One region of the Bacillus cereus group sp. RP43 genome, then DNA from elsewhere that is predicted to be linked to it. Evidence: a T-box and tRNA genes for the amino acid it is inferred to sense, from the RefSeq annotation. Region 1 holds a T-box; the other regions hold tRNA genes.

Region 1 (7,086 bases):
GGCCCAGTCGCTGGATTAATTCGGTTCCAATCTAATTCTTGAAACACAACATCTTCAGACTGAATTTGATTTTCAAAGCAATCATATGTTTCAAATACAAGACGACTCCCAATTTCTACTTCAATACATGGATTATTTTCTGGTGACATTGCGTAAATGATATGTTCTTTATGAATACGATGCATAGTACCTCTCCCTTTCCATTATTATCTTCTATAACTAATTAGCTTTAATTCATACAAGCTCCTTGTTAAAATTAAAAGTTATTTTCAGATTACAAAAGCACTTAGCTCATTTTGAAACATACACTCTTTACTATAACAGTTATAGAAAGGTGGTATTACAATGCCCCTTATTCCATACAACGAAAGTGACGTTGATTTACTAGCACGCTTAATCCGTGCTGAAGCTGAGGGCGAAGGACGACAAGGTGAACAACTTGTTGGATGTGTTGTAGTAAATCGTGTATTTTGTGATTGCTTAGATTTTAAAGACCTTCGATCTGTGCGTGATGCAGTATATCAAAGCCCTGGCGGATTTGAAGCGGTTCAATACGGATACTTTTATCAACGTGCCCGTGAATCAGAAAAAGAAATCGCAAGAAAAGTTTTACAAGGTGAATGGCGCTGGCCAGCACGATGGGCTCTTTGGTATTTCCGTCCAGTTGGAGCTTGTCCACCTGAATGGTATAATCAGCCGTTTGCAGGGCAATTTAAAAGCCATTGTTTTTACGAACCACGTGGTGATGAATGTCCAAAAATGTATTCACGATAGTAAAAATTAAGCAACGCAAGTACTTATTCTATTGAGTACTTGCGTTGCTTTTAACTATATTTTAGAAATCTAATAATGTGATGAATTTTCTGGCGCCTACCACATGTATTAATAATGGTATACGTGGACCACTTGATTGATTCATAATGAGCCTATATAAAATGATAAATAATTGTTTTTGATTTTCTTTCATTATTTTTTTATTTTCATGATGACAAATCGTATACAATTGCTTCATTAGTTTAGAATGATCGTTATTAGAACGAATTATTTTACAAACTTCTACTAGCCATTTTTTCTGCCGTTCATCTAATGTGTTATAAAACTCCGTATTTTTCTCTTTATTTACCGCAATTAATTTTTTAGATTGAAAGTTTCTTATCCAATACTCAGCACGATTACTTATCGCTATCATTTCAGGTAATGCATAGCTCCTATCTATTTTCTCTAATATATCTTGTAAAATAGATGAATCAAAATTTAATAACGGTAAAGTTCCTGCTACTTGATTAAACTTTGGATGCTCTTTAAATCGGCTATCAAGTCTAGAAAGTTTAATTGCATCAAATAAATCTTCATTTTTGAGTGTTTTATTTTCATAACTATCCTTCAATCTCTCATACTCTGTATAATTGCGAATCACATCTTCATCAAGTCCAATATGAAAAGCTGCATCAGGCTTATATTTTGCAAACATAAAAAGAATTACTTCTGGTAAATACACTTTTAATAAGTCGCTAGGTGTAATACTATTCCCTGAAGAACTGGACATTTTTTCATGATGCCCTTTAATTCCAATGAAATCATAAGCAACGTATTGAGGGGCTTCACAATTGAATATTTTCCTTGCAATTTCCTTTGATACATTATAACTACCTGTCTCCGATGAATGATCTCTTCCGCCCGGTTCGAAAATAACATCCTCTATCATCCATCTCATCGGCCAATCGATTTTCCAATTCAGTTTCATTTTATTTGTATTTAATACCGATAATTCATTTTGATTTCCACATTCACAGTCATACCGAATTGTTTTTAATACTTCATCAAAATGTGTAATAGTTGTTGCATCTTTCCCGCACCTCTCACAATATAACGTAACTGGATAAAAGTTTTCTCTATCTTCTTCTCGGTGTACTCCTGTTTTAAAATCCATTAAAACATCATATATTTCTTTTCTTTTACACAAAGCTTCTAATATGTTTCCGTTATACCTTCCGCTTCTATATTCAGCATGTTGATATATGAATTCCACTTCAATCCCAAATGCTTGGAGCGATTTTTCAAACTCTTTTTCAAAATGCTCCGCATATGAGTTATGACACCCATGTGGATCAGGGATATCACAGTACGGCATACCAATGTATCTTCCAAAAGATGGATCAATATTTTTAGGAACTTTTCTAAACCTGTCATAATCATCCCATGAAAAGATAAAACGAGTCTTTTTCCCTAAATCTTGCAGAGCCTTTACAACTAAATAAGTCGTTACTATTTCACGGAAGTTCCCAATATGAACAGAACCAGATGGACTAATTCCAGATGCACAAACATAAGTTTCTTTATTTGGATGTTTTCTAATTAATTCATGTGCTACTTCATACGCCCAATGCATATACTCACCTCAATTGTTTTTTGTTTTCACATTTTCAGTTTTATGCAATAAAAAAACTCCCACCCCCAAGATTATTCATCTTGAGGACGAGAGTTATTAGCTTCGCGGTACCACCTCAGTTTGTTAATACGTCACCATATTAACCTCTTCAGGTACGGCCAAATATGCTTATACCCTATCTCTATAACGGGAGAATCCGTCGCACCATCCCTAAATAAATTAGTTCTTTGCGCAGCTCCAAGTCTTTTTTCGTTAAGATGTTTAACCGCTCTTTCTCAGCTACCAGAGCTCTCTGTATGCATTCATTCTTAACTACTCTTCTCTTCAATGCCAAATTGTATATTAGTTTTTTACATATGATAATTTATAACAGATGTATTGTCAAATTTTTCTGAACAGAAATTAATAACATATATTTTCCCTATCTAAAAAATATATTATTCCTTCAAGTTGAATTTTGTGACTACACCATCACAATAATATGTCACTTTCGGTTTCTCTTTAAATCGCTTATATTTTTCACTCCCTTCATATACTTGGAATACATTTTCACATGAAACATCACATAGCTCTTTCTCCCCATAGTTTTATGCTATTTTCGAGTTACATGAGAAGGTCTTCGTTTTTTTGTAGTACATCTTTATTCCAATCAAACAAAAGGTTTACCTCCATTTTTATCGAACTTTATATGTATCTCTAATGAATTGAGGTGAAACAGATTGCACAGAAATATTGAATTAGTCGTAGATGCAAAAGCGAGTTTAGGTGAAAGTCCTTGCTGGGATGAAAAAAGACAAATATTATATTGGGTTGATATTATAGAGAAGAAATTATGCCTCTACAGTCCTACTAGTAATATGAACCGAGTGATTATTCTCGATCAACAAATCGGTTGTGTCGTTCCATATTTAGATGATGTAGTACTTTTAGCTGTAGAAAAAGGCTTTTACTCTCTTAATCTAAATACAGAAAAACTTACACATATTTATGACCCTGAACCAGATTTATTAGAAAACCGCTTTAACGATGGAAAATGCGATCCAGCTGGCCGCTTTTGGGCAGGCACTACAGACTTATATGGTATTAATGCGGCTGGTTCCTTGTATTGTTTAAACAATAATTTCAACGTAGATAAAAAAGTTGCACATGTAAATACATCAAATGGTATAGCTTGGTCCCCTGATCATACATTTCTTTATTTCATTGATACGCCTACTAAAAAAGTTGTTCGTTTTGATTATGACATACATACTGGTGTAATTAGCAATCCAACAGATATTATCATCTTCCCTGAAAATGAAGGTATACCCGATGGTATGACAATTGATGTAGAAGGTTGTTTATGGATTGCACATTGGGGAGGCTCGAAGATTACTAGATGGAATCCCTTTACTGGAAAACAGATTTTAAGTATTCCGATTCCTGCTTTATATGTAACGTCGTGTACATTTGGAGGACCTAATTTGACCGATTTATACATCACAACAGCCCGAACAAGAATGACGGATGCGGAATTAAAACAGTACCCACATGCTGGTGGTATATTTCGAATTCAAACAAATATTAAAGGTTGTCCAACCTATTCATTTCGCCATGAAACTATTGGAGCTGAAACATTATGAACATGCTGAACTATTTTGAAGGACAGAAAGACCTACAAATACTTGACCTTGGCTCTGGTGTCGGTAGAAACAGTATTCAGATTGCATAAAAAAATCATGAATAGTGGCGGCACTGTTACTTGTGTCGATCTACTTGATTCGGCTTTAACGAAGTTACAAGTTTATAGCAAAGAACATAGTGTATTTGAATACATAAAAACGGAACAATCAGCAATTGAAGACTACTATATTCCTTCTAAGACCTTTAACTACATCGTTGCGGTATCAAGTTTAGAGCATGTCCGATCAATAGACGATTTTAAAAAAGTGCTGCACTCTATGAAAAATGGGACAAAGAGTGGTGGTATCAATTGTTTAATAGTTAACTCTAACATTCAAGAAATTGACTTGGAAACGAATCAAGAATTAGATGCTTTAATTGAAATTAACCTTTCTACGGAAGAAATGATACGTACACTAAAAGGCGTTTATACCGAATGCCAAAAAGTAAAAGTTGAAATAAAAAATTTAGCGTATGATATTGTACGAAACGGTACACACATTCAATTAAATACGAATGCGATTACTTTTGTCATGCAAAAATTGTAGTTTATTTGAGTGGTGACAATTTTCTTTTTAAGTCACCACTCGTATATTTATGTAAATATCATTCCATCGTAATTACAATTTTCCCTCTAGTATGCTGACTTTCACTCAAAATATGAGCTTCTCTAACTCCTTTTTCATTAAACGGAACAACCTTACTAATGATTGGTTTAATTTTTTCAGCTTGAATCAAACCTGATAATTCGTATAATTGCTTTCCGCTTGGTTTTAACCATAAAAATCCTGATTTTATCCCTTGTACTTCATGCAGTGGTTCATGAACGATAGAAACTAGAACACCACTAGGCTTAATAATTTGAAAACTTTTCTCTTGTACTTCACCGCCGATTGTATCTAACACAATATCATAATCCGATAGTAGCTCTTCAAATTTATTTTTTTTATCATCAATAATGAGGTCAGCACCTAAAGACTTTAAAAACTCTTCATTTTTACTACTTGCAGTTGTAGCGACATAGGCCCCAAATGATTTCGCGATTTGAATTGCAAAACTACCTACTCCGCCCCCTCCAGCATGAATTAATACTCGATCATTTTCTTTTATTTGTGCGTAATCAACAAGACTTTGCCAAGCTGTTAGTCCTGCAAGAGGTATAGACGCAGCTTCTTCAAAACTAAGATTATTTGGCATGTAAGCTACTAAATCTGATTTTACTGTAATGTATTCAGCATAGGAGCCTTTCCCTATATTTTCTGGTTTCGTAAACACTTTATCTCCTATTTTGAAATGGTCCACATCTTCTCCAACTTCTTCAATTACTCCAGCAACATCTAAACCTAATATTATTGGAAATGAAAATTGCAGCTTCTCTTGTAATTCTCCCTTTCTTATTTTCCAATCAACAGGATTGACAGATGTCGCGTGTATGCGTATTAATACTTCATTACATTTAATAACCGGCTTTGGAACTTGTCTTTCTTGTAATTTTTCATCACTACCATATTGATCAATAATAATTGCTTTCATTTCCACTCCTCCTTGTTGTTTATTTTAGTAACTTATACTTATTTTTCAAAATATTTTGTTTTTAATGAAAATAATTATATTTGGAGGTGATATTTATGCTACTCTACTAATTAAGCATCATGAGTGCAAAAAACATTAACCTTACTTTATCTAGTATAAGTTTAAGAAACAACCAAAGTTATATTTTATTTATTTGTTAATGAACTTTAAATGAAACGGAGAGTGTACTATGAGTGAACAAGTTTTCAAAGTGAACGGTATTGATTTATGTACAGAAAGCTTTGGCAATCCTAATAACCCAACAATATTATTAATTATGGGAGCTACGTGTTCAATGGTTTATTGGGATGAAGAATTTTGTGAAAGGTTAGCTAGCACAGGAAGATTTGTCATTCGCTATGATAACCGTGATGTTGGGCGCTCTATTACATATGAGCCTGGGACTTCCAATTACACTGTAGCAGACATGGCTGAAGATGCAATCGGGGCACTCGATGCGTATCATATTGACAAGGCACACCTTCTGGGCATGTCATTAGGAGGTATGATTGCTCAAATTGCTGCAGTAAAACACCCAGAAAGAATATTAACCTTAACATTACTAGCAACAAGCGTTATTGGATCTGATAACAATACTCGTGATTTGCCTCCAATGGATGAAAGAATTTTGACACATCATGCTAATGGTGCGAATTTAGATTGGACAAATAAAGATGTTATAGCGAAATATTTAGTTACAGGATCACGTCTACTCTGTGGATCAAAGCGTATATTTGATGAAGCAAGAACTTTGAAACAAGTAAAACAAGAAATAGAACGTGCTAACAATCTATTAAGTATGTTTAATCACGCCCTCCTAACAGGTGATGATTCTTATGAGGGTATACTTAAATCAATTCTGGTACCAACTTTAGTAATTCATGGTACGGACGATAGAGCTCTTCCACTTGAACATGGCCTCGCACTTATTGACGAAATTCCGAACTCAAAACTATTAACCCTTGAAGGTACAGGACATGAGAATCACCCCGATGACTGGGATAAAATTATTAAAGCAATTTCAGAACATATATCCTATATAAGATAAGGATAACTTTTAGAAGGGGCACAAATTGTTTTGTCCCCTTCTATTTATAGATATTACGATACAATAACAAAAGCCCATCACTTCATCCTTATGTATAGTGATGGGCTCTACATATGATTTTCTATGTTCAAAAGAATGGACAATCTAATTGATCAACAGATTCCCACGATTTTTTTTTTACATTTTCGGTGGATTTACTATTTTCTAGTGATACGTTTTTAAATGGATTCATTTCAACTTTTAGTAGAGATGATGGTTCTACATATAAAGAAAAAACATGGCTACTTGGCAAGGTTTTCGATACATCAATATCTCCTACCTGTTTAAATAATTGCTGGGCTGCAAAGAAAAAGAAATTAGTTGGATTGGATTGTTTATTAAGCCAAGCAATCATTTCAGGCGATACTGATTTATT
Region 2 (7,086 bases), 2.4 Mb from region 1:
CAGACTTCACCTACTTTACTCACAATGTTCTCTGCTCTTTATTATACAGGTTTTAAATATATAAAAAAGTCCTTAGGAGTTTTCCTAAGGATAGTTTGACTGTCTTTATTAGTTTTTTGTTAAAACAAATAAAAAAATACGAAACAACTTGTTTCGTTCTTTTCTTTATATAAAATGGCGGTCCCGACCGGGGTCGAACCGGCGATCTCCTGCGTGACAGGCAGGCATGTTAACCACTACACCACGGGACCATTTGGTTGCGGGGACAGGATTTGAACCTGCGACCTTCGGGTTATGAGCCCGACGAGCTACCGTACTGCTCCACCCCGCGATGATATAAATAGCCTGGCAACGTCCTACTCTCACAGGGACAAGGTCCCAACTACCATCGGCGCTAGAGAGCTTAACTTCCGTGTTCGGTATGGGAACGGGTGTGACCTCTCTGCCATCATTACCAGACTGTATTCATTTAAGACAAGAATCATCATAACTCATTCGACATTTAAAGTCAACAAGTTTTTTATATTCTTTCAAAACTAGATAACATCGCTTCATATTATATGGTTAAGTCCTCGATCTATTAGTATTCGTCAGCTCCACATGTCACCATGCTTCCACCTCGAACCTATCAACCTGATCATCTTTCAGGGATCTTACTAGCTTACGCTATGGGAAATCTCATCTTGAGGGGGGCTTCATGCTTAGATGCTTTCAGCACTTATCCCTTCCGCACATAGCTACCCAGCTATGCCCTTGGCAGAACAACTGGTACACCAGCGGTGCGTCCATCCCGGTCCTCTCGTACTAAGGACAGCTCCTCTCAAATTTCCTACGCCCACGACGGATAGGGACCGAACTGTCTCACGACGTTCTGAACCCAGCTCGCGTACCGCTTTAATGGGCGAACAGCCCAACCCTTGGGACCGACTACAGCCCCAGGATGCGATGAGCCGACATCGAGGTGCCAAACCTCCCCGTCGATGTGGACTCTTGGGGGAGATAAGCCTGTTATCCCCGGGGTAGCTTTTATCCGTTGAGCGATGGCCCTTCCATGCGGAACCACCGGATCACTAAGCCCGACTTTCGTCCCTGCTCGACTTGTAGGTCTCGCAGTCAAGCTCCCTTATGCCTTTGCACTCTACGAATGATTTCCAACCATTCTGAGGGAACCTTTGGGCGCCTCCGTTACACTTTAGGAGGCGACCGCCCCAGTCAAACTGCCCACCTGACACTGTCTCCCGGGTCGATAAGACCCGTAGGTTAGAATTTCAATACAGTCAGGGCGGTATCCCACCAGCGCCTCCACCGAAGCTAGCGCTCCGGTTTCAATGGCTCCCGCCTATCCTGTACAAACTGTACCAAAATTCAATATCAGGCTACAGTAAAGCTCCACGGGGTCTTTCCGTCCTGTCGCGGGTAACCTGCATCTTCACAGGTACTATAATTTCACCGAGTCTCTGGTTGAGACAGTGCCCAAATCGTTACACCTTTCGTGCGGGTCGGAACTTACCCGACAAGGAATTTCGCTACCTTAGGACCGTTATAGTTACGGCCGCCGTTTACTGGGGCTTCAGTTCAGAGCTTCGCTTACGCTAACCCCTCTCCTTAACCTTCCAGCACCGGGCAGGTGTCAGCCCCTATACTTCGCCTTACGGCTTCGCAGAGACCTGTGTTTTTGCTAAACAGTCGCTTGGGCCTATTCACTGCGGCTTTCCGTTAAGAAAGCACCCCTTCTCCCGAAGTTACGGGGTCATTTTGCCGAGTTCCTTAACCAGAGTTCTCTCGCACACCTTAGGATTCTCTCCTCGCCTACCTGTGTCGGTTTGCGGTACAGGCACCTTTTATCTCGCTAGAAGCTTTTCTTGGCAGCGGGGAATCAAAGACTTCGCTCCATAAGGAGCTTCCCCATCACAGCTCAGCCTTCACGATAAGCGGATTTGCCTACTTATCAGCCTAACTGCTTGGACGTGCACAACCAATCGCACGCTTCTTCTATCCTTCTGCGTCCCTCCATTGCTCAAACGATAAAGAGGTGGTACAGGAATATCAACCTGTTGTCCATCGCCTACGCCTGTCGGCCTCGGCTTAGGTCCTGACTAACCCTGAGCGGACGAGCCTTCCTCAGGAAACCTTAGGCATTCGGTGGACGGGATTCTCACCCGTCTTTCGCTACTCATACCGGCATTCTCACTTCTAAGCGCTCCACCAGTCCTTCCGGTCTGACTTCACTGCACTTAGAACGCTCCCCTACCACTGATACCATTGGTATCAATTCGCAGCTTCGGTGGTGTATTTAGCCCCGGTACATTTTCGGCGCAGAGTCACTCGACTAGTGAGCTATTACGCACTCTTTAAATGGTGGCTGCTTCTGAGCCAACATCCTAGTTGTCTAAGCAACTCCACATCCTTTTCCACTTAATACACACTTTGGGACCTTAGCTGGCGATCTGGGCTGTTTCCCTCTTGACTACGGATCTTATCACTCGCAGTCTGACTCCTAAGGATAAGTCATTGGCATTCGGAGTTTGACTGAATTCGGTAATCCGATGAGGACCCCTAGTTCAATCAGTGCTCTACCTCCAAGACTCTTACACTTAAGGCTAGCCCTAAAGCTATTTCGGGGAGAACCAGCTATCTCCAGGTTCGATTGGAATTTCTCCGCTACCCACACCTCATCCCCGCACTTTTCAACGTGCGTGGGTTCGGGCCTCCATTCAGTGTTACCTGAACTTCACCCTGGACATGGGTAGATCACCTGGTTTCGGGTCTACGACCACGTACTAAACGCCCTATTCAGACTCGCTTTCGCTGCGGCTCCGCCTCTTCAGCTTAACCTTGCACGGGATCGTAACTCGCCGGTTCATTCTACAAAAGGCACGCCATCACCCATTAACGGGCTCTGACTATTTGTAGGCACACGGTTTCAGGATCTCTTTCACTCCCCTTCCGGGGTGCTTTTCACCTTTCCCTCACGGTACTGGTTCACTATCGATCACTAGGGAGTATTTAGCCTTGGGAGATGGTCCTCCCAGATTCCGACGGAATTTCACGTGTTCCGCCGTACTCAGGATACATTCAAGAGAGAACGAAGTTTCGACTACGGGGTTGTTACCCTCTGTGACGGACCTTTCCAGGTCGCTTCGTCTACCTCGTTCCTTTGTAACTCCGTATAGAATGTCCTACAACCCCAAGAGGCAAGCCTCTTGGTTTGGGCTAGATTCCGTTTCGCTCGCCGCTACTCAGGAAATCGCATTTGCTTTCTCTTCCTCCAGGTACTTAGATGTTTCAGTTCCCTGGGTCTGTCTTCCATACCCTATGTATTCAGGTAAGGATACCATACCATTACGTATAGTGGGTTTCCCCATTCGGAAATCTTCGGATCAAAGCTTACTTACAGCTCCCCGAAGCATATCGGCGTTAGTCCCGTCCTTCATCGACTCCTAGTGTCAAGGCATCCACCGTGCGCCCTTTCTAACTTAACCAAACTAAAATTAAAAAAATATGAGCTACACTGTTATCTAGTTTTCAAAGAACATACATTTAAACTTGAGAGATAGTTCTCTCAAAACTGAACGAAACGAAACAAGTCAACGTTTATTGATGAACTGCGTTCATCAATTCTCCATAGAAAGGAGGTGATCCAGCCGCACCTTCCGATACGGCTACCTTGTTACGACTTCACCCCAATCATCTGTCCCACCTTAGGCGGCTGGCTCCATAAAGGTTACCCCACCGACTTCGGGTGTTACAAACTCTCGTGGTGTGACGGGCGGTGTGTACAAGGCCCGGGAACGTATTCACCGCGGCATGCTGATCCGCGATTACTAGCGATTCCAGCTTCATGTAGGCGAGTTGCAGCCTACAATCCGAACTGAGAACGGTTTTATGAGATTAGCTCCACCTCGCGGTCTTGCAGCTCTTTGTACCGTCCATTGTAGCACGTGTGTAGCCCAGGTCATAAGGGGCATGATGATTTGACGTCATCCCCACCTTCCTCCGGTTTGTCACCGGCAGTCACCTTAGAGTGCCCAACTTAATGATGGCAACTAAGATCAAGGGTTGCGCTCGTTGCGGGACTTAACCCAACATCTCACGACACGAGCTGACGACAACCATGCACCACCTGTCACTCTGCTCCCGAAGGAGAAGTCCTATCTCTAGGATTTTCAGAGGATGTCAAGACCTGGTAAGGTTCTTCGCGTTGCTTCGAATTAAACCACATGCTCCACCGCTTGTGCGGGCCCCCGTCAATTCCTTTGAGTTTCAGCCTTGCGGCCGTACTCCCCAGGCGGAGTGCTTAATGCGTTAACTTCAGCACTAAAGGGCGGAAACCCTCTAACACTTAGCACTCATCGTTTACGGCGTGGACTACCAGGGTATCTAATCCTGTTTGCTCCCCACGCTTTCGCGCCTCAGTGTCAGTTACAGACCAGAAAGTCGCCTTCGCCACTGGTGTTCCTCCATATCTCTACGCATTTCACCGCTACACATGGAATTCCACTTTCCTCTTCTGCACTCAAGTCTCCCAGTTTCCAATGACCCTCCACGGTTGAGCCGTGGGCTTTCACATCAGACTTAAGAAACCACCTGCGCGCGCTTTACGCCCAATAATTCCGGATAACGCTTGCCACCTACGTATTACCGCGGCTGCTGGCACGTAGTTAGCCGTGGCTTTCTGGTTAGGTACCGTCAAGGTGCCAGCTTATTCAACTAGCACTTGTTCTTCCCTAACAACAGAGTTTTACGACCCGAAAGCCTTCATCACTCACGCGGCGTTGCTCCGTCAGACTTTCGTCCATTGCGGAAGATTCCCTACTGCTGCCTCCCGTAGGAGTCTGGGCCGTGTCTCAGTCCCAGTGTGGCCGATCACCCTCTCAGGTCGGCTACGCATCGTTGCCTTGGTGAGCCGTTACCTCACCAACTAGCTAATGCGACGCGGGTCCATCCATAAGTGACAGCCGAAGCCGCCTTTCAATTTCGAACCATGCAGTTCAAAATATTATCCGGTATTAGCCCCGGTTTCCCGGAGTTATCCCAGTCTTATGGGCAGGTTACCCACGTGTTACTCACCCGTCCGCCGCTAACTTCATAAGAGCAAGCTCTTAATCCATTCGCTCGACTTGCATGTATTAGGCACGCCGCCAGCGTTCATCCTGAGCCAGGATCAAACTCTCCAATAAAGTTAGTTTGTCTAGCATCTAAAAATAAAAATTGACGTTCACGTTGTTTGTTTCGTTCAGTTTTCAAAGAACTAAAAGCGGGTGAAGAGAATCGAACTCTCGACCAGAGCTTGGAAGGCTCTTGTTTTACCACTAAACTACACCCGCGTGGTCGGGAAGACAGGATTTGAACCTGCGACCCCCTGGTCCCAAACCAGGTGCTCTACCAAGCTGAGCCACTTCCCGTTATGGCGCGCCCGAGAGGAGTCGAACCCCTAACCTCTTGATCCGTAGTCAAACGCTCTATCCAATTGAGCTACGGGCGCTTATTCATGATGTTTTTTCGTCGTTGTATTTTGGCGACTCAATTATCTTATCATACTACATTTTCAAATACAAGTACTTTTTTAAAAAGATTTTTTGATGCGGCCGAGAGGACTTGAACCTCCACGGGGTTTCCCCCACTAGGCCCTCAACCTAGCGCGTCTGCCGTTCCGCCACGACCGCGCGGAAAAAACAAAAGTGAGCCATGAAGGATTCGAACCTTCGACCCTCTGATTAAAAGTCAGATGCTCTACCAACTGAGCTAATGGCTCGTAAATGGCTGGGCTAGCTGGATTCGAACCAGCGCATGACGGAGTCAAAGTCCGTTGCCTTACCGCTTGGCTATAGCCCATCGAAATAGTTATCTTCTTTTCAAAGACAAATGTTATTGTACCATAATGACCAATAAAAAACAACTGCTATATAGCAGAAGTTAAAATGGCGGTCCCGACCGGGGTCGAACCGGCGATCTCCTGCGTGACAGGCAGGCATGTTAACCACTACACCACGGGACCATTTGGTTGCGGGGACAGGATTTGAACCTGCGACCTTCGGGTTATGAGCCCGACGAGCTACCGTACTGCTCCACCCCGCGATAATATTATTTATATAATTTATATGGTGGAGGATGACGGGATCGAACCGCCGACCCCCTGCTTGTAAGGCAGGTGCTCTCCCAGCTGAGCTAATCCTCCGAAGTGGTGACCCGTACGGGATTCGAACCCGTGTTACCGCCGTGAAAGGGCGGTGTCTTAACCACTTGACCAACGGGCCAATATATATGGCAGAGAAGAAGGGATTCGAACCCTCGCACCGCGTTAGCGATCTACTCCCTTAGCAGGGGAGCCCCTTGAGCCACTTGGGTACTTCTCTGTATATGGCTCCGCAGGTAGGACTCGAACCTACGACCGATCGGTTAACAGCCGATAGCTCTACCACTGAGCTACTGCGGAATAATAAAGACAATTTGTATCTTATAAAATTTCTCATCGTAAGTCAAGAAGTTTTTTTACAACGTCTTGCGCAAACGGGACATGTTTATAATATACTGGATTGCGTTTTCACTGTCAAGATGTTTTCACTACCAGTTTTAGTTGTCCTTTGCACTTTCCACATACATATCTTTGTGTATTTATTTTACGTCTTCTTACATATTGAAACGAACAACCTATACATTCATACGTATAAACTTTCGTTTCCTCCTCACTAATCATTCGTTTACAAAAACGTGGTGCACCTACTTTCTTTAATAACTCACGAAAATCTCTATCTCGGTGCTTATACCCTTTTCCTGTGATATGTAAGTGATAATGACAAAGTTCATGTTTAACAATCCCGACTAACTCTTCTTTACCATATATTTCGTAATATCGATAATTCAATTCTATATTATGATTCTTCAATAGATAGCGCCCACCCGTTGTACGTAACCTACTATTAAACATCGCTTTATGTAAAAACGGCATTCCAAAGCATTGTAACGATACCTCTTCCACTAACCTCTGAATTTCTTGCTCATCCATTCTCATTCCTCCTAAACAAAAAATATTTTTACACTTTTCTCCCTTCCTATACATATATTAAATAGTACATATACCCATCC
Region 3 (7,086 bases), 2.5 Mb from region 1:
GACCCGGGAGACAGTGTCAGGTGGGCAGTTTGACTGGGGCGGTCGCCTCCTAAAGTGTAACGGAGGCGCCCAAAGGTTCCCTCAGAATGGTTGGAAATCATTCGTAGAGTGCAAAGGCATAAGGGAGCTTGACTGCGAGACCTACAAGTCGAGCAGGGACGAAAGTCGGGCTTAGTGATCCGGTGGTTCCGCATGGAAGGGCCATCGCTCAACGGATAAAAGCTACCCCGGGGATAACAGGCTTATCTCCCCCAAGAGTCCACATCGACGGGGAGGTTTGGCACCTCGATGTCGGCTCATCGCATCCTGGGGCTGTAGTCGGTCCCAAGGGTTGGGCTGTTCGCCCATTAAAGCGGTACGCGAGCTGGGTTCAGAACGTCGTGAGACAGTTCGGTCCCTATCCGTCGTGGGCGTAGGAAATTTGAGAGGAGCTGTCCTTAGTACGAGAGGACCGGGATGGACGCACCGCTGGTGTACCAGTTGTTCTGCCAAGGGCATAGCTGGGTAGCTATGTGCGGAAGGGATAAGTGCTGAAAGCATCTAAGCATGAAGCCCCCCTCAAGATGAGATTTCCCATAGCGTAAGCTAGTAAGATCCCTGAAAGATGATCAGGTTGATAGGTTCGAGGTGGAAGCATGGTGACATGTGGAGCTGACGAATACTAATAGATCGAGGACTTAACCATATAATATGAAGCAATGTTATCTAGTTTTGAAGGAATATATATTAAAAATTCCTTTTGACATTCTGAAAAGAATGTGTATAATGATAAAAGTCTGGTAATGATGGCAGAGAGGTCACACCCGTTCCCATACCGAACACGGAAGTTAAGCTCTCTAGCGCCGATGGTAGTTGGGACCTTGTCCCTGTGAGAGTAGGACGTTGCCAGGCTTATATTATTCCGCAGTAGCTCAGCGGTAGAGCTATCGGCTGTTAACCGATCGGTCGTAGGTTCGATTCCTACCTGCGGAGCCATTATGCTTCCATAGCTCAGCTGGTAGAGTACTTCCATGGTAAGGAAGAGGTCACCGGTTCAAGCCCGGTTGGAAGCTTGGGAAAAGTTTTTATTTTTTTGGCCCGTTGGTCAAGTGGTTAAGACACCGCCCTTTCACGGCGGTAACACGGGTTCGAATCCCGTACGGGTCATCACTTTTGGAGGATTAGCTCAGCTGGGAGAGCACCTGCCTTACAAGCAGGGGGTCGGCGGTTCGATCCCGTCATCCTCCACCATATATTTTTAAATGTCGGAGGGGTAGCGAAGTGGCTAAACGCGGCGGACTGTAAATCCGCTCCTTCGGGTTCGGCAGTTCGAATCTGCCCCCCTCCACCATTTTCTTTAAAATAACCTGAAAGGGTTTATTTTTTTGAAAAGATAACCATACTAGTAAATATTAATGGGCTATAGCCAAGCGGTAAGGCAACGGACTTTGACTCCGTCATGCGCTGGTTCGAATCCAGCTAGCCCAGCCATTTACGAGCCATTAGCTCAGTTGGTAGAGCATCTGACTTTTAATCAGAGGGTCGAAGGTTCGAATCCTTCATGGCTCACCATTTTCGCGGAAGTAGTTCAGTGGTAGAATACAACCTTGCCAAGGTTGGGGTCGCGGGTTCGAATCCCGTCTTCCGCTTAAGTACTAAGGGGCCTTAGCTCAGCTGGGAGAGCGCCTGCCTTGCACGCAGGAGGTCAGCGGTTCGATCCCGCTAGGCTCCATATAAATAGGGAAAGCTTACATCATTTGATGTAAGCTTTTTTTGTGTTTAAATTCCACTCCAAAAGGCAACTTTTCCGTATATCGTTTAAAATAAAAAAAAGGATTGGATAAGGGGGAGGTAATTATGAAAGTTGTCATTGCATCGGATTCATATAAAGAAAGCCTGAAAGCTATAGAGGTATGTGAAGCTATTGAAAGAGGCTTTGCAGCAATTTTTCCTAAAGCAGAGTATGTTAAGGTACCAATTGGAGATGGAGGCGAAGGAACGGTTGAATCTCTTGTTGGTGCTACAATGGGGAAAATTATATCACTTAATGTGACAGGGCCGCTTGGAGAGAGCGTGCAAGCCTTTTATGGTATGTCTAAGGATAAGAAGACAGCATTTATTGAAATGGCAGCAGCATCAGGATTACAACACGTTCCAATTGAAAAGAGAAACCCACTTATTACAACTACAAAAGGGACAGGTGAACTTATATTACATGCATTAGATCAAGGAGCTAAACACATTATTTTAGGGCTTGGAGGAAGTGCTACAAATGATGGTGGGGCTGGTATGCTATCTGCCTTAGGCGCAAGATTTATAAATAGGAAAGGTGGGGTAATAGAACCCTCTGGAGGGACATTGCATTTGATAACCACTGTTGACCTTTCTAGGATTGATTCACGCCTGGAAGATATAAAGTTAGAAGCAGCATGTGATGTAGATAACCCTTTAGTTGGACTGAGCGGGGCATCTTTTGTATTTGCGAGACAAAAAGGTGCGAATGTAGAGATGATGAAAGAGCTAGATGGGAATTTAAAACATTATGCTAATATACTTAAACAACATGTGTCTTTTGATGTATCTGAAATACCAGGTGCGGGGGCAGCTGGAGGAATGGGAGCCGCTGTCGTTGCAGTGCTAAAGGGACAGTTAAGAAAAGGGATTGAAATTGTATTAGATTATACAAATTTTGATAAGTGTATAGAGGGCGCCGATCTGATTGTAACTGGTGAGGGAAGAATAGATGAACAAACAGCGTATGGAAAAGCTCCTGTTGGTGTCGCGAAGCGGGCGAAATGTCGTCATATTCCTGTAATTGCTATTGGTGGATCTGTATCCTCGAATTATACGACTGTTTACGAAAAGGGAATTGATGCAGTGTTTAGTATTACGGCTAGTCCAATGACGTTAGAAGAAGCATATAAAAGGGCAGAAGAGAATATCGAAATGACAGCAAAAAATATTGCAGCAGTATGGAAACTAGCATCAGAAAAACGCTTCTAAATGTAGAAGCGTTTTTTAATCTATTTATTTGAGGATATCTTGTGTAATTCTAGGTAGTAATGGAGAAAAGCACTGATAAAAATATTAGCTGATAGAAAAGTTAGTTGGTTCATCAAGTTAACCTTATACATAGAATAGTTTGAAAATTGGGATTCCAACGTAAATGTAAGTGAATAAAATGTATATCCATGCAGAAAAATGTCGAGTTGAGTCAGACTATATAAAAGATTTAAAATATTTAGGAAGGCATAAAAGGGGGATACTATCTATGAAAAAAGAAATCTCAGTTATTGGAGTTCCAATGGATTTAGGACAGATGCGTCGCGGGGTTGATATGGGACCAAGCGCGATCCGTTATGCAGGGGTAATTGAAAGAATTGAACAAATTGGATATGACGTTAAAGATTTGGGAGATATATGTATTGAGAGAGAAAAAGAAGTAGATGAAAATACAAAATTAAGAAACCTTACACAAGTTGCAACTGTATGTAATGAATTAGCAAGTAAGGTTGATCATATTATAGAAGAAGGTCGTTTTCCACTTGTATTAGGCGGTGACCATAGTATTGCTATCGGTACGCTAGCTGGTGTAGCGAAACATTATAAAAATTTAGGTGTTATTTGGTATGATGCACATGGTGATTTAAATACAGAAGAGACTTCACCATCTGGAAATATTCACGGTATGTCACTTGCTGCAAGTTTAGGATATGGACATTCTTCACTTGTAGACTTATACGGGGCATATCCAAAGGTGAAGAAAGAGAACGTTGTAATTATCGGTGCACGTGCATTAGATGAAGGAGAAAAAGACTTTATTCGTGAAGAAGGCATCAAAGTATTCTCAATGCATGAAATTGATCGTATGGGTATGACGGCTGTTATGGAAGAAACAATTGCGTATTTATCTCATACTGATGGTGTTCATTTATCATTAGATTTAGATGGGCTTGATCCTCATGACGCACCAGGAGTTGGAACACCTGTAATTGGTGGTCTATCTTATCGTGAAAGCCACTTAGCGATGGAGATGTTAGCAGAAGCTGATATTGTTACATCTGCTGAGTTTGTTGAAGTAAATACAATTTTAGATGAGAGAAACAGAACAGCAACAACAGCGGTTGCTTTAATGGGTTCTTTATTCGGTGAAAAACTGAAATAAATGTAAGAAAAGCAACTGTGAAGTTGCTTTTTTTATTGGAAAATAGGCGTATAATAATGACTTATATTATACTGTAGGGTAAGAAAGTTTGACATCTTACCAATTTAAGCTAAAGGGGGCGTTTGTAATTGTCGTTTGTTTCATGTATGGTATAATTAACTAGTTGTTGGAAATACATACAGATAGAGCATAAAACAATATTTCAATATATGGATAGAATTGCTCGTAAGTAGGAGGAAGGGTTAGCATGCCTTTTGAAGATACGACCATTTTGAAATATCTTAGTACGGCATTAGATATTGCTGTTGTATGGTTTATTATATATAAGCTAATTCTTATAATCCGGGGCACGAAGGCTGTTCAACTTTTAAAAGGTATTACAGTTATTATTGTCGTCCGGATGATCAGTATTTTACTTGAATTGCATACGCTATATTGGCTAACGGAACAAGTATTAACGTGGGGATTCTTAGCTGTTATTATTATCTTCCAGCCAGAATTGCGAAGAGCACTTGAGCAGCTAGGACGAGGTAGCCTGTTTTCGCGTGTGGGAACTCACGAGGAAGATGAACCTGAAATTGTTGCAACAGCGATAGCGAAAGCTACGGAATATATGGGAAAACGTAGAATAGGTGCATTAATTACGTTGTCAAAAGAGACTGGGATGGGTGACTATGTGGAAACGGGTATTCCGCTGAACGCAAATGTGTCATCAGAATTACTCATTAATATTTTTATCCCTAATACACCTCTTCATGATGGAGCAGTAATTATGCAGGGAAGTACAATTAAAGCGGCAGCATGTTATCTTCCGCTATCAGAAAGTCCGTTTATTTCTAAGGAGTTAGGAACAAGGCATCGCGCTGCAATGGGAGTTAGTGAAGTTACTGATAGTATTACAGTAGTTGTGTCGGAAGAAACGGGTCAAATTTCTTTAACGAAAAACGGTGAGTTACATCGTGATTTGAAGACAGAGCAGCTGAAGGATATGTTGTTAGCAGAATTTAGTGGGAACGAAAAAACGACTTCTTCGTCTTTATGGAATTGGAGGAGAAAGCGTCATGGATAAGTTAATGGAGAATCATTGGTTTTTAAAAGGAATCTCATTACTATTGGCGTGTATGCTTTTTATGTCAGCAACTTTAACTGAAAAAAATACGACATCGAGTATATTACCTTTCGTAAATGAAACGAAAGAAACATTAACTGATTATCCTATTACCTTTAAGTATGATGAAGAGAAATATATTGTAAGTGGTATTCCATCAGGTGGAGTCAAGGTGAAGTTGGAAGGTCCAAAATCAGCAGTTGCTACAGCAAAAGCAAAAAAACAATTTGATATATCAGTTGATTTGCGAGATAGTCCAAAAGGAACTTATGAAGTTTCTTTAAAAGCGAATGGGCTTCCAGATGATGTGAAAGGAACAGTCCAACCAGCAACAATTAAAGTTACTCTTCATGAAAAAGCGAGAAAATATGTTCATGTAGACTTAAAATTATCAAATGAGGATCAGATGCCAGCGGGTGCTACTCTCGAAAAATCAAACATTAAACCTGATACTGTTGAGGTAGTTGGGACGAAAGAAGAAATCGAAAGTATTTCATCTGCTAAGGCGTATATTGATTTGAAAGGTGTTAATAAAACTGTTACAAAAACACCCGAAGTTACATTATACAATAAAGAAGGAAAACGTTTAAATGTAAGAACAAGTCCATCTAAAATTAGTGTAACGTTGAATGTGGCGACGCAAGCTACAGCAAATAACGTCGAAAAAACAGTTCCTTTAACATATTCGAAAAAAGGGAATTTACCAGAAGGTTTAGCTGTTACAAATATTAGTGTTGAACCAAAAGAAGTAACGATAGCAGGTCCAAAAGACATTTTGGATAATATACAATCTATAGAGGGGGTCGAGGTAGATCTTAGTCAATTGACGGATTCTACAACATTCGATGCCTCTGTTTTATTGCCAAAAGGTGTAACAAGTGCAAAACCAAATCAAGTGAAGGTTTCCGTAGGGGTACAAAAGGTAAAACAAACGAAAAGTAAAACTATTGATGGTATCCCAATTCAAAAAAGTGGAATTCCGAATGATGTTACTGCGCAGCTACTTTCGCCACAAGATGGAAAGATAAGCGTTGATATTTCAGGAGAAGCAAGTATAGTAGATAAAATAACAGCTGCTCAAATAACCGCGGCGATTAATCTGCAAAATGTATCTCCGGGGACGAAAGATGTTTCTATTCAAGTGAGTGGTCCTGGTAATATTTCGATAGAAGCAAAACAAAAAAGTGCTAAAGTCACAATTGTGAAGAAAGAAAAGCCGGATAAAGAAGTACAGGGGAATATTGAACAACCAGATTCAAAAAACAATCAAGAAAATCAAACTGAAAAACCAAAAAATCCTGAACCTGATCCAGAAAAGGACCCAGAAAAGGATCAGGAAAAAGATAAAGATAAAGACAAAGAAAATGGCCAAGAAACGGGCCAAGAACCAACAGTAGATAATCAAAAAGAGCACGAAAAAGGAGCGAATAATAATGGGTAAATATTTTGGTACAGACGGAGTACGCGGGGTTGCAAATAAGGAATTAACACCTGAATTAGCATTCAAAATCGGACGTTTTGGCGGCTATGTATTAACAAAAGATACAGATCGTCCAAAAGTAATTATTGGCCGTGATACACGTGTATCTGGACATATGCTAGAAGGAGCTTTAGTAGCAGGTCTATTATCAACTGGAGCAGAAGTAATGCGTCTTGGTGTTATTTCTACACCAGGTGTGGCTTATTTAACAAAAGCTTTAGATGCACAAGCAGGTGTTATGATTTCTGCATCTCATAATCCAGTACAAGATAATGGAATTAAGTTCTTCGGTTCAGATGGTTTCAAATTAACAGATGAGCAAGAAGCAGAAATTGAAGCATTATTAGACAAAGA
Region 4 (7,086 bases), 1.9 Mb from region 1:
TTTTATTTATCTACCGTACTTCCTGTATTCTTTATAGGTGTTTTATTATTCATAGCTAGATACGTTCATGTTCCTAATAACCAAAAACATGAACAAGAAGCTTAAAAAGAGGAGACACTGTGTACCAATCTTTCAAAGATAATCCAATGAAATATATATTGAATTTATATGAAAAAATGAATACTTTTTTTGGTATACAAGGAAGTTATACTGCACAATTTCTCCTTTATGGAATGTTATTTCTTATCTTGGTTACTTTCTCCTTGTTTTACTAACAAAAAAGGATCTCACATAAACTTGAGATCCTTTTTAATTTATATTAATTTTTAATATGTAAAATAAGGTTTATCCACAAGCATATTTTTCATAAATAAAACTAAGATTATATTTTTTCTCTAAGCTCATTCTTTGTTCATCGTCGCACCAATAGAAAAGAATATCATGAATCGTTGCATAACGCTTATTTTTAAGAAATAGTTTAAAGAATGATGGTAAACAATCATGTAATTGTATAAATATATAATTGCGTAGTATTTCTTCTTTGTATTCAATTCCCTTACAAATATACAGTAATTCTTCACAATAATATGCATGCTGTGGAACTTGGATCATTTCGAAAAATGGTACATATGATAGTAACTTTCCAATAAAATGACCATACCGATCCATTACCCCTATCGTCATATGCTCCATCATTTCTTTCATCACATATAAATAATCATCTACATGAGTTGTCTTTAAAGGGTCTAATCGATCGGAAATTTGAGAAAGTACAGCTCTTTGACAAGCTAAAACTGCCTGACTAGGTCCATAATATGATAGGAAGTCTGTACACTTACGATACTTTCGTAATAAGTCATGTGTATATAAATCATACACAAAAGTATTACAATACATTGCTAGACTCATCATATCACTATTTAATTGCTCTTTTGACAGTAGCTTCGCTCGCTTACACATATAAAAGAATGTAAATTCCAATACTTCTTTATGAGATAATAGATGTTTACAATTTGTTATACATTTCTCATTAAATTTAACTCGATCCCAAATTTCTACATCCTCAGCTGTTAATTCACCAATACGATATTTAATAATTAAATAGTTTAAAGCAACTGCTTTCGTCAACAGATCCCATGTTTCATACTCCAATGAAGTTTGGACAAATTCATCTAGTCCTTGGGCTATCATAAAAGCATTTGCCTCTTCATACCAACCAATCTCTTGACATAAACGAAGAATACGTACTAGAGTTGGAATTTCATCTTTATGAAACTGCGGTAAATTCTTTACTTTATTCATGCCATATACGATAAATGCCGCTAAATTCTCTTCTTTATAAAATTCTTTTTCTTTCCATACTAATATAGTTCGCTCTTTCCCTTCACCTTTTGGATGACAAGGTACAAGCAAAGAAAATAACTCAGCGAAATTATTTGGTTCTATATATGTATCTGTAACCAAATTCCAATTTGGATCGCCCTGTACAGCCCTCATATAATTCCCCTTCCCTTTTTATCTATGTAGGAAATAATAATTCATTAATTCATTATTACATCATTAATGATAAATATTGTTATATTCAAAATCTATCATAATACTTATATCTCTCAGTATATCATTTTTTCTCTTATTAAAAATTAGGAATGACAAATTTTAAAAAACTGTCAAAAATATTGACTCTATACTTATTATATAATGTCTCAGATACATCACGCTAATATATTAGTTTAATCCATATATACTAGAATAATGTATCTGATCTTTATACATAATTTATTCCGTATGCTCCGAGATTTCACTTAAAGCAAACCCTGCTTGATCATCTGCTGATTTTCTTATAGCTAAATCACCTAGTGCTAGCATCCCAACAAGTTGACCGCTCTCAACTACCGGTAATCGTCTAATTTGATATTGTGCCATTAACTCTGTAGCTTTTTCAATAGAATCATCTGGAGAAACTGAAACAATGTTTGTTGTCATTACATTTGTAATTTGATTAGATCCAGGATGTTTTTCAGCAATCCCACGAACAACTAAGTCTCGATCAGTAACAAGCCCAACAACTTGTTTATTTTCAATAACAGGAATCAATCCAACCGATTCTTCCTTCATTTTTACAGCCGCCTCATATACATTATCTAACGGTGTACAATGTACGATATGAGTACTCATAAGTTCTCTAACTTGTGTCATTTTTCATCTCCTCCTTTTAATACATACCATAGCTTTTCCTAAATCCCTTTATTTATTTCAGGAAAATAAGGTGATAAAAAGAGGCTTATACATAATAAAAAAGAGTCAGCAATATGCTGACTCTTTTTTTTATGACCCGTACGGGATTCGAACCCGTGTTACCGCCGTGAAAGGGCGGTGTCTTAACCACTTGACCAACGGGCCATGGCTCCGCAGGTAGGACTCGAACCTACGACCGATCGGTTAACAGCCGATAGCTCTACCACTGAGCTACTGCGGAATATATGGTGGGCCTAAATGGACTCGAACCATCGACCTCACGCTTATCAGGCGTGCGCTCTAACCAGCTGAGCTATAGGCCCATATACTTTACAGGGGCAGTAGGAATCGAACCCACACTGGAGGTTTTGGAGACCTCAGTTCTACCTTTAAACTATGCCCCTAAATGATGCCGGCTAGAGGACTTGAACCCCCAACCTACTGATTACAAGTCAGTTGCTCTACCAATTGAGCTAAGCCGGCATAAAAAAATGGTGGCTCGGGACGGAATCGAACCGCCGACACGAGGATTTTCAGTCCTCTGCTCTACCGACTGAGCTACCGAGCCAACATAAAATGGCGGTCCCGACCGGGGTCGAACCGGCGATCTCCTGCGTGACAGGCAGGCATGTTAACCACTACACCACGGGACCATTGGTTGCGGGGACAGGATTTGAACCTGCGACCTTCGGGTTATGAGCCCGACGAGCTACCGTACTGCTCCACCCCGCGACGATATTATGTTTTAAAAATAAATGGAGGAGGTAGAGGGATTCGAACCCCCGCGCGACTCTCGCCGCCTGTCGGTTTTCAAGACCGATCCCTTCAGCCGAACTTGGGTATACCTCCATGAAGGAAAAATTAATATCTTATTCATTTTTATATGTAACTAAGCCACTTTTTAAAAAAATGGAGGAGGTAGAGGGATTCGAACCCCCGCGCGACTCTCGCCGCCTGTCGGTTTTCAAGACCGATCCCTTCAGCCGAACTTGGGTATACCTCCGACATATAAAAAATAAAGTGGAGCCTAGCGGGATCGAACCGCTGACCTCCTGCGTGCAAGGCAGGCGCTCTCCCAGCTGAGCTAAGGCCCCATGTTTTTGGGAAAATCGGGAAGACAGGATTTGAACCTGCGACCCCCTGGTCCCAAACCAGGTGCTCTACCAAGCTGAGCCACTTCCCGTTAATAAAAGCGCGCCCGAGAGGAGTCGAACCCCTAACCTCTTGATCCGTAGTCAAACGCTCTATCCAATTGAGCTACGGGCGCATATGGTGCCGAGGGCGGGGGTCGAACCCGCACGGTGGTCACCCACCGCAGGATTTTAAGTCCTGTGCGTCTGCCTGTTCCGCCACCCCGGCATGTCATATTGAAAATTGGAGCGGAAGACGGGATTCGAACCCGCGACCCCAACCTTGGCAAGGTTGTATTCTACCACTGAACTACTTCCGCAAAACATGTATGAGTTATTTTATTAAAAGTGCGGGTGAAGGGAGTCGAACCCCCACGCCAAAGGCGCTAGATCCTAAGTCTAGTGCGTCTGCCAATTCCGCCACACCCGCATATTTTGTTAAAATGGTGAGCCATGAAGGATTCGAACCTTCGACCCTCTGATTAAAAGTCAGATGCTCTACCAACTGAGCTAATGGCTCTTAATGGCTGGGCTAGCTGGATTCGAACCAGCGCATGACGGAGTCAAAGTCCGTTGCCTTACCGCTTGGCTATAGCCCAATAATTAAGAAATGGTGGAGGGGGGCAGATTCGAACTGCCGAACCCGAAGGAGCGGATTTACAGTCCGCCGCGTTTAGCCACTTCGCTACCCCTCCGACATAAATGGTGGAGGATGACGGGATCGAACCGCCGACCCCCTGCTTGTAAGGCAGGTGCTCTCCCAGCTGAGCTAATCCTCCATTTTGCCTGGCAACGTCCTACTCTCACAGGGACAAGGTCCCAACTACCATCGGCGCTAGAGAGCTTAACTTCCGTGTTCGGTATGGGAACGGGTGTGACCTCTCTGCCATCATTACCAGACTATATTCATTTAAGACAAGAATCATTATAACTTATTAACTTTTAAAGGTCAACAAGTTTTTTATATTCTTTCAAAACTAGATAACATTGCTTCATATTATATGGTTAAGTCCTCGATCTATTAGTATTCGTCAGCTCCACATGTCACCATGCTTCCACCTCGAACCTATCAACCTGATCATCTTTCAGGGATCTTACTAGCTTACGCTATGGGAAATCTCATCTTGAGGGGGGCTTCATGCTTAGATGCTTTCAGCACTTATCCCTTCCGCACATAGCTACCCAGCTATGCCCTTGGCAGAACAACTGGTACACCAGCGGTGCGTCCATCCCGGTCCTCTCGTACTAAGGACAGCTCCTCTCAAATTTCCTACGCCCACGACGGATAGGGACCGAACTGTCTCACGACGTTCTGAACCCAGCTCGCGTACCGCTTTAATGGGCGAACAGCCCAACCCTTGGGACCGACTACAGCCCCAGGATGCGATGAGCCGACATCGAGGTGCCAAACCTCCCCGTCGATGTGGACTCTTGGGGGAGATAAGCCTGTTATCCCCGGGGTAGCTTTTATCCGTTGAGCGATGGCCCTTCCATGCGGAACCACCGGATCACTAAGCCCGACTTTCGTCCCTGCTCGACTTGTAGGTCTCGCAGTCAAGCTCCCTTATGCCTTTGCACTCTACGAATGATTTCCAACCATTCTGAGGGAACCTTTGGGCGCCTCCGTTACACTTTAGGAGGCGACCGCCCCAGTCAAACTGCCCACCTGACACTGTCTCCCGGGTCGATAAGACCCGTAGGTTAGAATTTCAATACAGTCAGGGCGGTATCCCACCAGCGCCTCCACCGAAGCTAGCGCTCCGGTTTCAATGGCTCCCGCCTATCCTGTACAAACTGTACCAAAATTCAATATCAGGCTACAGTAAAGCTCCACGGGGTCTTTCCGTCCTGTCGCGGGTAACCTGCATCTTCACAGGTACTATAATTTCACCGAGTCTCTGGTTGAGACAGTGCCCAAATCGTTACACCTTTCGTGCGGGTCGGAACTTACCCGACAAGGAATTTCGCTACCTTAGGACCGTTATAGTTACGGCCGCCGTTTACTGGGGCTTCAGTTCAGAGCTTCGCTTACGCTAACCCCTCTCCTTAACCTTCCAGCACCGGGCAGGTGTCAGCCCCTATACTTCGCCTTACGGCTTCGCAGAGACCTGTGTTTTTGCTAAACAGTCGCTTGGGCCTATTCACTGCGGCTTTCCGTTAAGAAAGCACCCCTTCTCCCGAAGTTACGGGGTCATTTTGCCGAGTTCCTTAACCAGAGTTCTCTCGCACACCTTAGGATTCTCTCCTCGCCTACCTGTGTCGGTTTGCGGTACAGGCACCTTTTATCTCGCTAGAAGCTTTTCTTGGCAGCGGGGAATCAAAGACTTCGCTCCATAAGGAGCTTCCCCATCACAGCTCAGCCTTCACGATAAGCGGATTTGCCTACTTATCAGCCTAACTGCTTGGACGTGCACAACCAATCGCACGCTTCTTCTATCCTTCTGCGTCCCTCCATTGCTCAAACGATAAAGAGGTGGTACAGGAATATCAACCTGTTGTCCATCGCCTACGCCTGTCGGCCTCGGCTTAGGTCCTGACTAACCCTGAGCGGACGAGCCTTCCTCAGGAAACCTTAGGCATTCGGTGGACGGGATTCTCACCCGTCTTTCGCTACTCATACCGGCATTCTCACTTCTAAGCGCTCCACCAGTCCTTCCGGTCTGACTTCACTGCACTTAGAACGCTCCCCTACCACTGATACCATTGGTATCAATTCGCAGCTTCGGTGGTGTATTTAGCCCCGGTACATTTTCGGCGCAGAGTCACTCGACTAGTGAGCTATTACGCACTCTTTAAATGGTGGCTGCTTCTGAGCCAACATCCTAGTTGTCTAAGCAACTCCACATCCTTTTCCACTTAATACACACTTTGGGACCTTAGCTGGCGATCTGGGCTGTTTCCCTCTTGACTACGGATCTTATCACTCGCAGTCTGACTCCTAAGGATAAGTCATTGGCATTCGGAGTTTGACTGAATTCGGTAATCCGATGAGGACCCCTAGTTCAATCAGTGCTCTACCTCCAAGACTCTTACACTTAAGGCTAGCCCTAAAGCTATTTCGGGGAGAACCAGCTATCTCCAGGTTCGATTGGAATTTCTCCGCTACCCACACCTCATCCCCGCACTTTTCAACGTGCGTGGGTTCGGGCCTCCATTCAGTGTTACCTGAACTTCACCCTGGACATGGGTAGATCACCTGGTTTCGGGTCTACGACCACGTACTAAACGCCCTATTCAGACTCGCTTTCGCTGCGGCTCCGCCTCTTCAGCTTAACCTTGCACGGGATCGTAACTCGCCGGTTCATTCTACAAAAGGCACGCCATCACCCATTAACGGGCTCTGACTATTTGTAGGCACACGGTTTCAGGATCTCTTTCACTCCCCTTCCGGGGTGCTTTTCACCTTTCCCTCACGGTACTGGTTCACTATCGATCACTAGGGAGTATTTAGCCTTGGGAGATGGTCCTCCCAGATTCCGACGGAATTTCACGTGTTCCGCCGTACTCAGGATACATTCAAGAGAGAACGAAGTTTCGACTACGGGGTTGTTACCCTCTGTGACGGACCTTTCCAGGTCGCTTCGTCTACCTCGTTCCTTTGTAACTCCGTATAGAATGTCCTACAACCCCAAGAGGCAAGCCTCTTGGTTTGGGCTAGATTCCGTTTCGCTCGCCGCTACTCAGGAAATCGCATTTGCTTTCTCTTCCTCCAGGTACTTAG

Evidence for each region. A T-box is a leader RNA that pairs with one kind of tRNA and senses whether it is charged. The one in region 1 lies ahead of lysS (lysine--tRNA ligase), so its partner is inferred to be a tRNA-Lys.
Region 2: it has a tRNA-Lys gene. The T-box ahead of lysS (lysine--tRNA ligase) is inferred to sense a tRNA for this amino acid. The anticodon was not compared.
Region 3: it has a tRNA-Lys gene. The T-box ahead of lysS (lysine--tRNA ligase) is inferred to sense a tRNA for this amino acid. The anticodon was not compared.
Region 4: it has a tRNA-Lys gene. The T-box ahead of lysS (lysine--tRNA ligase) is inferred to sense a tRNA for this amino acid. The anticodon was not compared.

The regions. Positions count from the first base shown of each region.
Region 1 is NZ_JARVHQ010000001.1:2,543,076-2,550,161, reverse strand. It holds gene QCI75_RS13540 (acetamidase/formamidase family protein) at 1-185, opposite strand, end outside; gene QCI75_RS13535 (cell wall hydrolase) at 346-774, shown strand; gene lysS (lysine--tRNA ligase) at 836-2,389, opposite strand; T-box leader at 2,469-2,726, opposite strand; partial or broken gene QCI75_RS13525 (DUF2197 domain-containing protein) at 2,792-2,961, opposite strand; gene QCI75_RS13520 (SMP-30/gluconolactonase/LRE family protein) at 3,109-4,011, shown strand; partial or broken gene QCI75_RS13515 (class I SAM-dependent methyltransferase) at 4,008-4,599, shown strand; gene QCI75_RS13510 (NADP-dependent oxidoreductase) at 4,658-5,584, opposite strand; gene mleBCA (BCA family alpha/beta fold macrolide esterase) at 5,814-6,671, shown strand; gene QCI75_RS13500 (hypothetical protein) at 6,799-7,086, opposite strand, start outside.
Region 2 is NZ_JARVHQ010000001.1:4,899,822-4,906,907, forward strand. It holds gene tsaE (tRNA (adenosine(37)-N6)-threonylcarbamoyltransferase complex ATPase subunit type 1 TsaE) at 1-1, opposite strand, end outside; tRNA gene QCI75_RS25315 (tRNA-Asp) at 176-251, opposite strand; tRNA gene QCI75_RS25320 (tRNA-Met) at 255-331, opposite strand; rRNA gene rrf (5S ribosomal RNA) at 344-459, opposite strand; rRNA gene QCI75_RS25330 (23S ribosomal RNA) at 561-3,482, opposite strand; rRNA gene QCI75_RS25335 (16S ribosomal RNA) at 3,629-5,180, opposite strand; tRNA gene QCI75_RS25340 (tRNA-Gly) at 5,257-5,327, opposite strand; tRNA gene QCI75_RS25345 (tRNA-Pro) at 5,329-5,405, opposite strand; tRNA gene QCI75_RS25350 (tRNA-Arg) at 5,409-5,485, opposite strand; tRNA gene QCI75_RS25355 (tRNA-Leu) at 5,584-5,666, opposite strand; tRNA gene QCI75_RS25360 (tRNA-Lys) at 5,683-5,755, opposite strand; tRNA gene QCI75_RS25365 (tRNA-Gln) at 5,761-5,835, opposite strand; tRNA gene QCI75_RS25370 (tRNA-Asp) at 5,923-5,998, opposite strand; tRNA gene QCI75_RS25375 (tRNA-Met) at 6,002-6,078, opposite strand; tRNA gene QCI75_RS25380 (tRNA-Val) at 6,103-6,178, opposite strand; tRNA gene QCI75_RS25385 (tRNA-Glu) at 6,183-6,257, opposite strand; tRNA gene QCI75_RS25390 (tRNA-Ser) at 6,266-6,356, opposite strand; tRNA gene QCI75_RS25395 (tRNA-Asn) at 6,362-6,436, opposite strand; gene QCI75_RS25400 (SprT family protein) at 6,551-7,006, opposite strand.
Region 3 is NZ_JARVHQ010000001.1:4,993,972-5,001,057, reverse strand. It holds rRNA gene QCI75_RS25925 (23S ribosomal RNA) at 1-685, shown strand, start outside; rRNA gene rrf (5S ribosomal RNA) at 776-891, shown strand; tRNA gene QCI75_RS25915 (tRNA-Asn) at 901-975, shown strand; tRNA gene QCI75_RS25910 (tRNA-Thr) at 980-1,052, shown strand; tRNA gene QCI75_RS25905 (tRNA-Glu) at 1,075-1,146, shown strand; tRNA gene QCI75_RS25900 (tRNA-Val) at 1,155-1,230, shown strand; tRNA gene QCI75_RS25895 (tRNA-Tyr) at 1,247-1,330, shown strand; tRNA gene QCI75_RS25890 (tRNA-Gln) at 1,396-1,470, shown strand; tRNA gene QCI75_RS25885 (tRNA-Lys) at 1,476-1,551, shown strand; tRNA gene QCI75_RS25880 (tRNA-Gly) at 1,557-1,628, shown strand; tRNA gene QCI75_RS25875 (tRNA-Ala) at 1,639-1,711, shown strand; gene QCI75_RS25870 (glycerate kinase) at 1,837-2,982, shown strand; gene rocF (arginase) at 3,251-4,144, shown strand; gene cdaA (diadenylate cyclase CdaA) at 4,392-5,213, shown strand; gene QCI75_RS25855 (CdaR family protein) at 5,206-6,693, shown strand; gene glmM (phosphoglucosamine mutase) at 6,686-7,086, shown strand, end outside.
Region 4 is NZ_JARVHQ010000001.1:4,433,548-4,440,633, forward strand. It holds gene QCI75_RS23090 (hypothetical protein) at 1-105, shown strand, start outside; gene QCI75_RS23095 (DUF3965 domain-containing protein) at 346-1,497, opposite strand; gene QCI75_RS23100 (CBS domain-containing protein) at 1,777-2,196, opposite strand; tRNA gene QCI75_RS23105 (tRNA-Glu) at 2,329-2,400, opposite strand; tRNA gene QCI75_RS23110 (tRNA-Asn) at 2,402-2,476, opposite strand; tRNA gene QCI75_RS23115 (tRNA-Ile) at 2,482-2,558, opposite strand; tRNA gene QCI75_RS23120 (tRNA-Trp) at 2,569-2,639, opposite strand; tRNA gene QCI75_RS23125 (tRNA-Thr) at 2,646-2,718, opposite strand; tRNA gene QCI75_RS23130 (tRNA-Phe) at 2,728-2,803, opposite strand; tRNA gene QCI75_RS23135 (tRNA-Asp) at 2,813-2,888, opposite strand; tRNA gene QCI75_RS23140 (tRNA-Met) at 2,891-2,967, opposite strand; tRNA gene QCI75_RS23145 (tRNA-Ser) at 2,992-3,084, opposite strand; tRNA gene QCI75_RS23150 (tRNA-Ser) at 3,146-3,238, opposite strand; tRNA gene QCI75_RS23155 (tRNA-Ala) at 3,257-3,329, opposite strand; tRNA gene QCI75_RS23160 (tRNA-Pro) at 3,345-3,418, opposite strand; tRNA gene QCI75_RS23165 (tRNA-Arg) at 3,429-3,502, opposite strand; tRNA gene QCI75_RS23170 (tRNA-Leu) at 3,506-3,594, opposite strand; tRNA gene QCI75_RS23175 (tRNA-Gly) at 3,611-3,685, opposite strand; tRNA gene QCI75_RS23180 (tRNA-Leu) at 3,715-3,795, opposite strand; tRNA gene QCI75_RS23185 (tRNA-Lys) at 3,810-3,885, opposite strand; tRNA gene QCI75_RS23190 (tRNA-Gln) at 3,890-3,964, opposite strand; tRNA gene QCI75_RS23195 (tRNA-Tyr) at 3,977-4,060, opposite strand; tRNA gene QCI75_RS23200 (tRNA-Val) at 4,069-4,144, opposite strand; rRNA gene rrf (5S ribosomal RNA) at 4,150-4,265, opposite strand; rRNA gene QCI75_RS23210 (23S ribosomal RNA) at 4,367-7,086, opposite strand, start outside.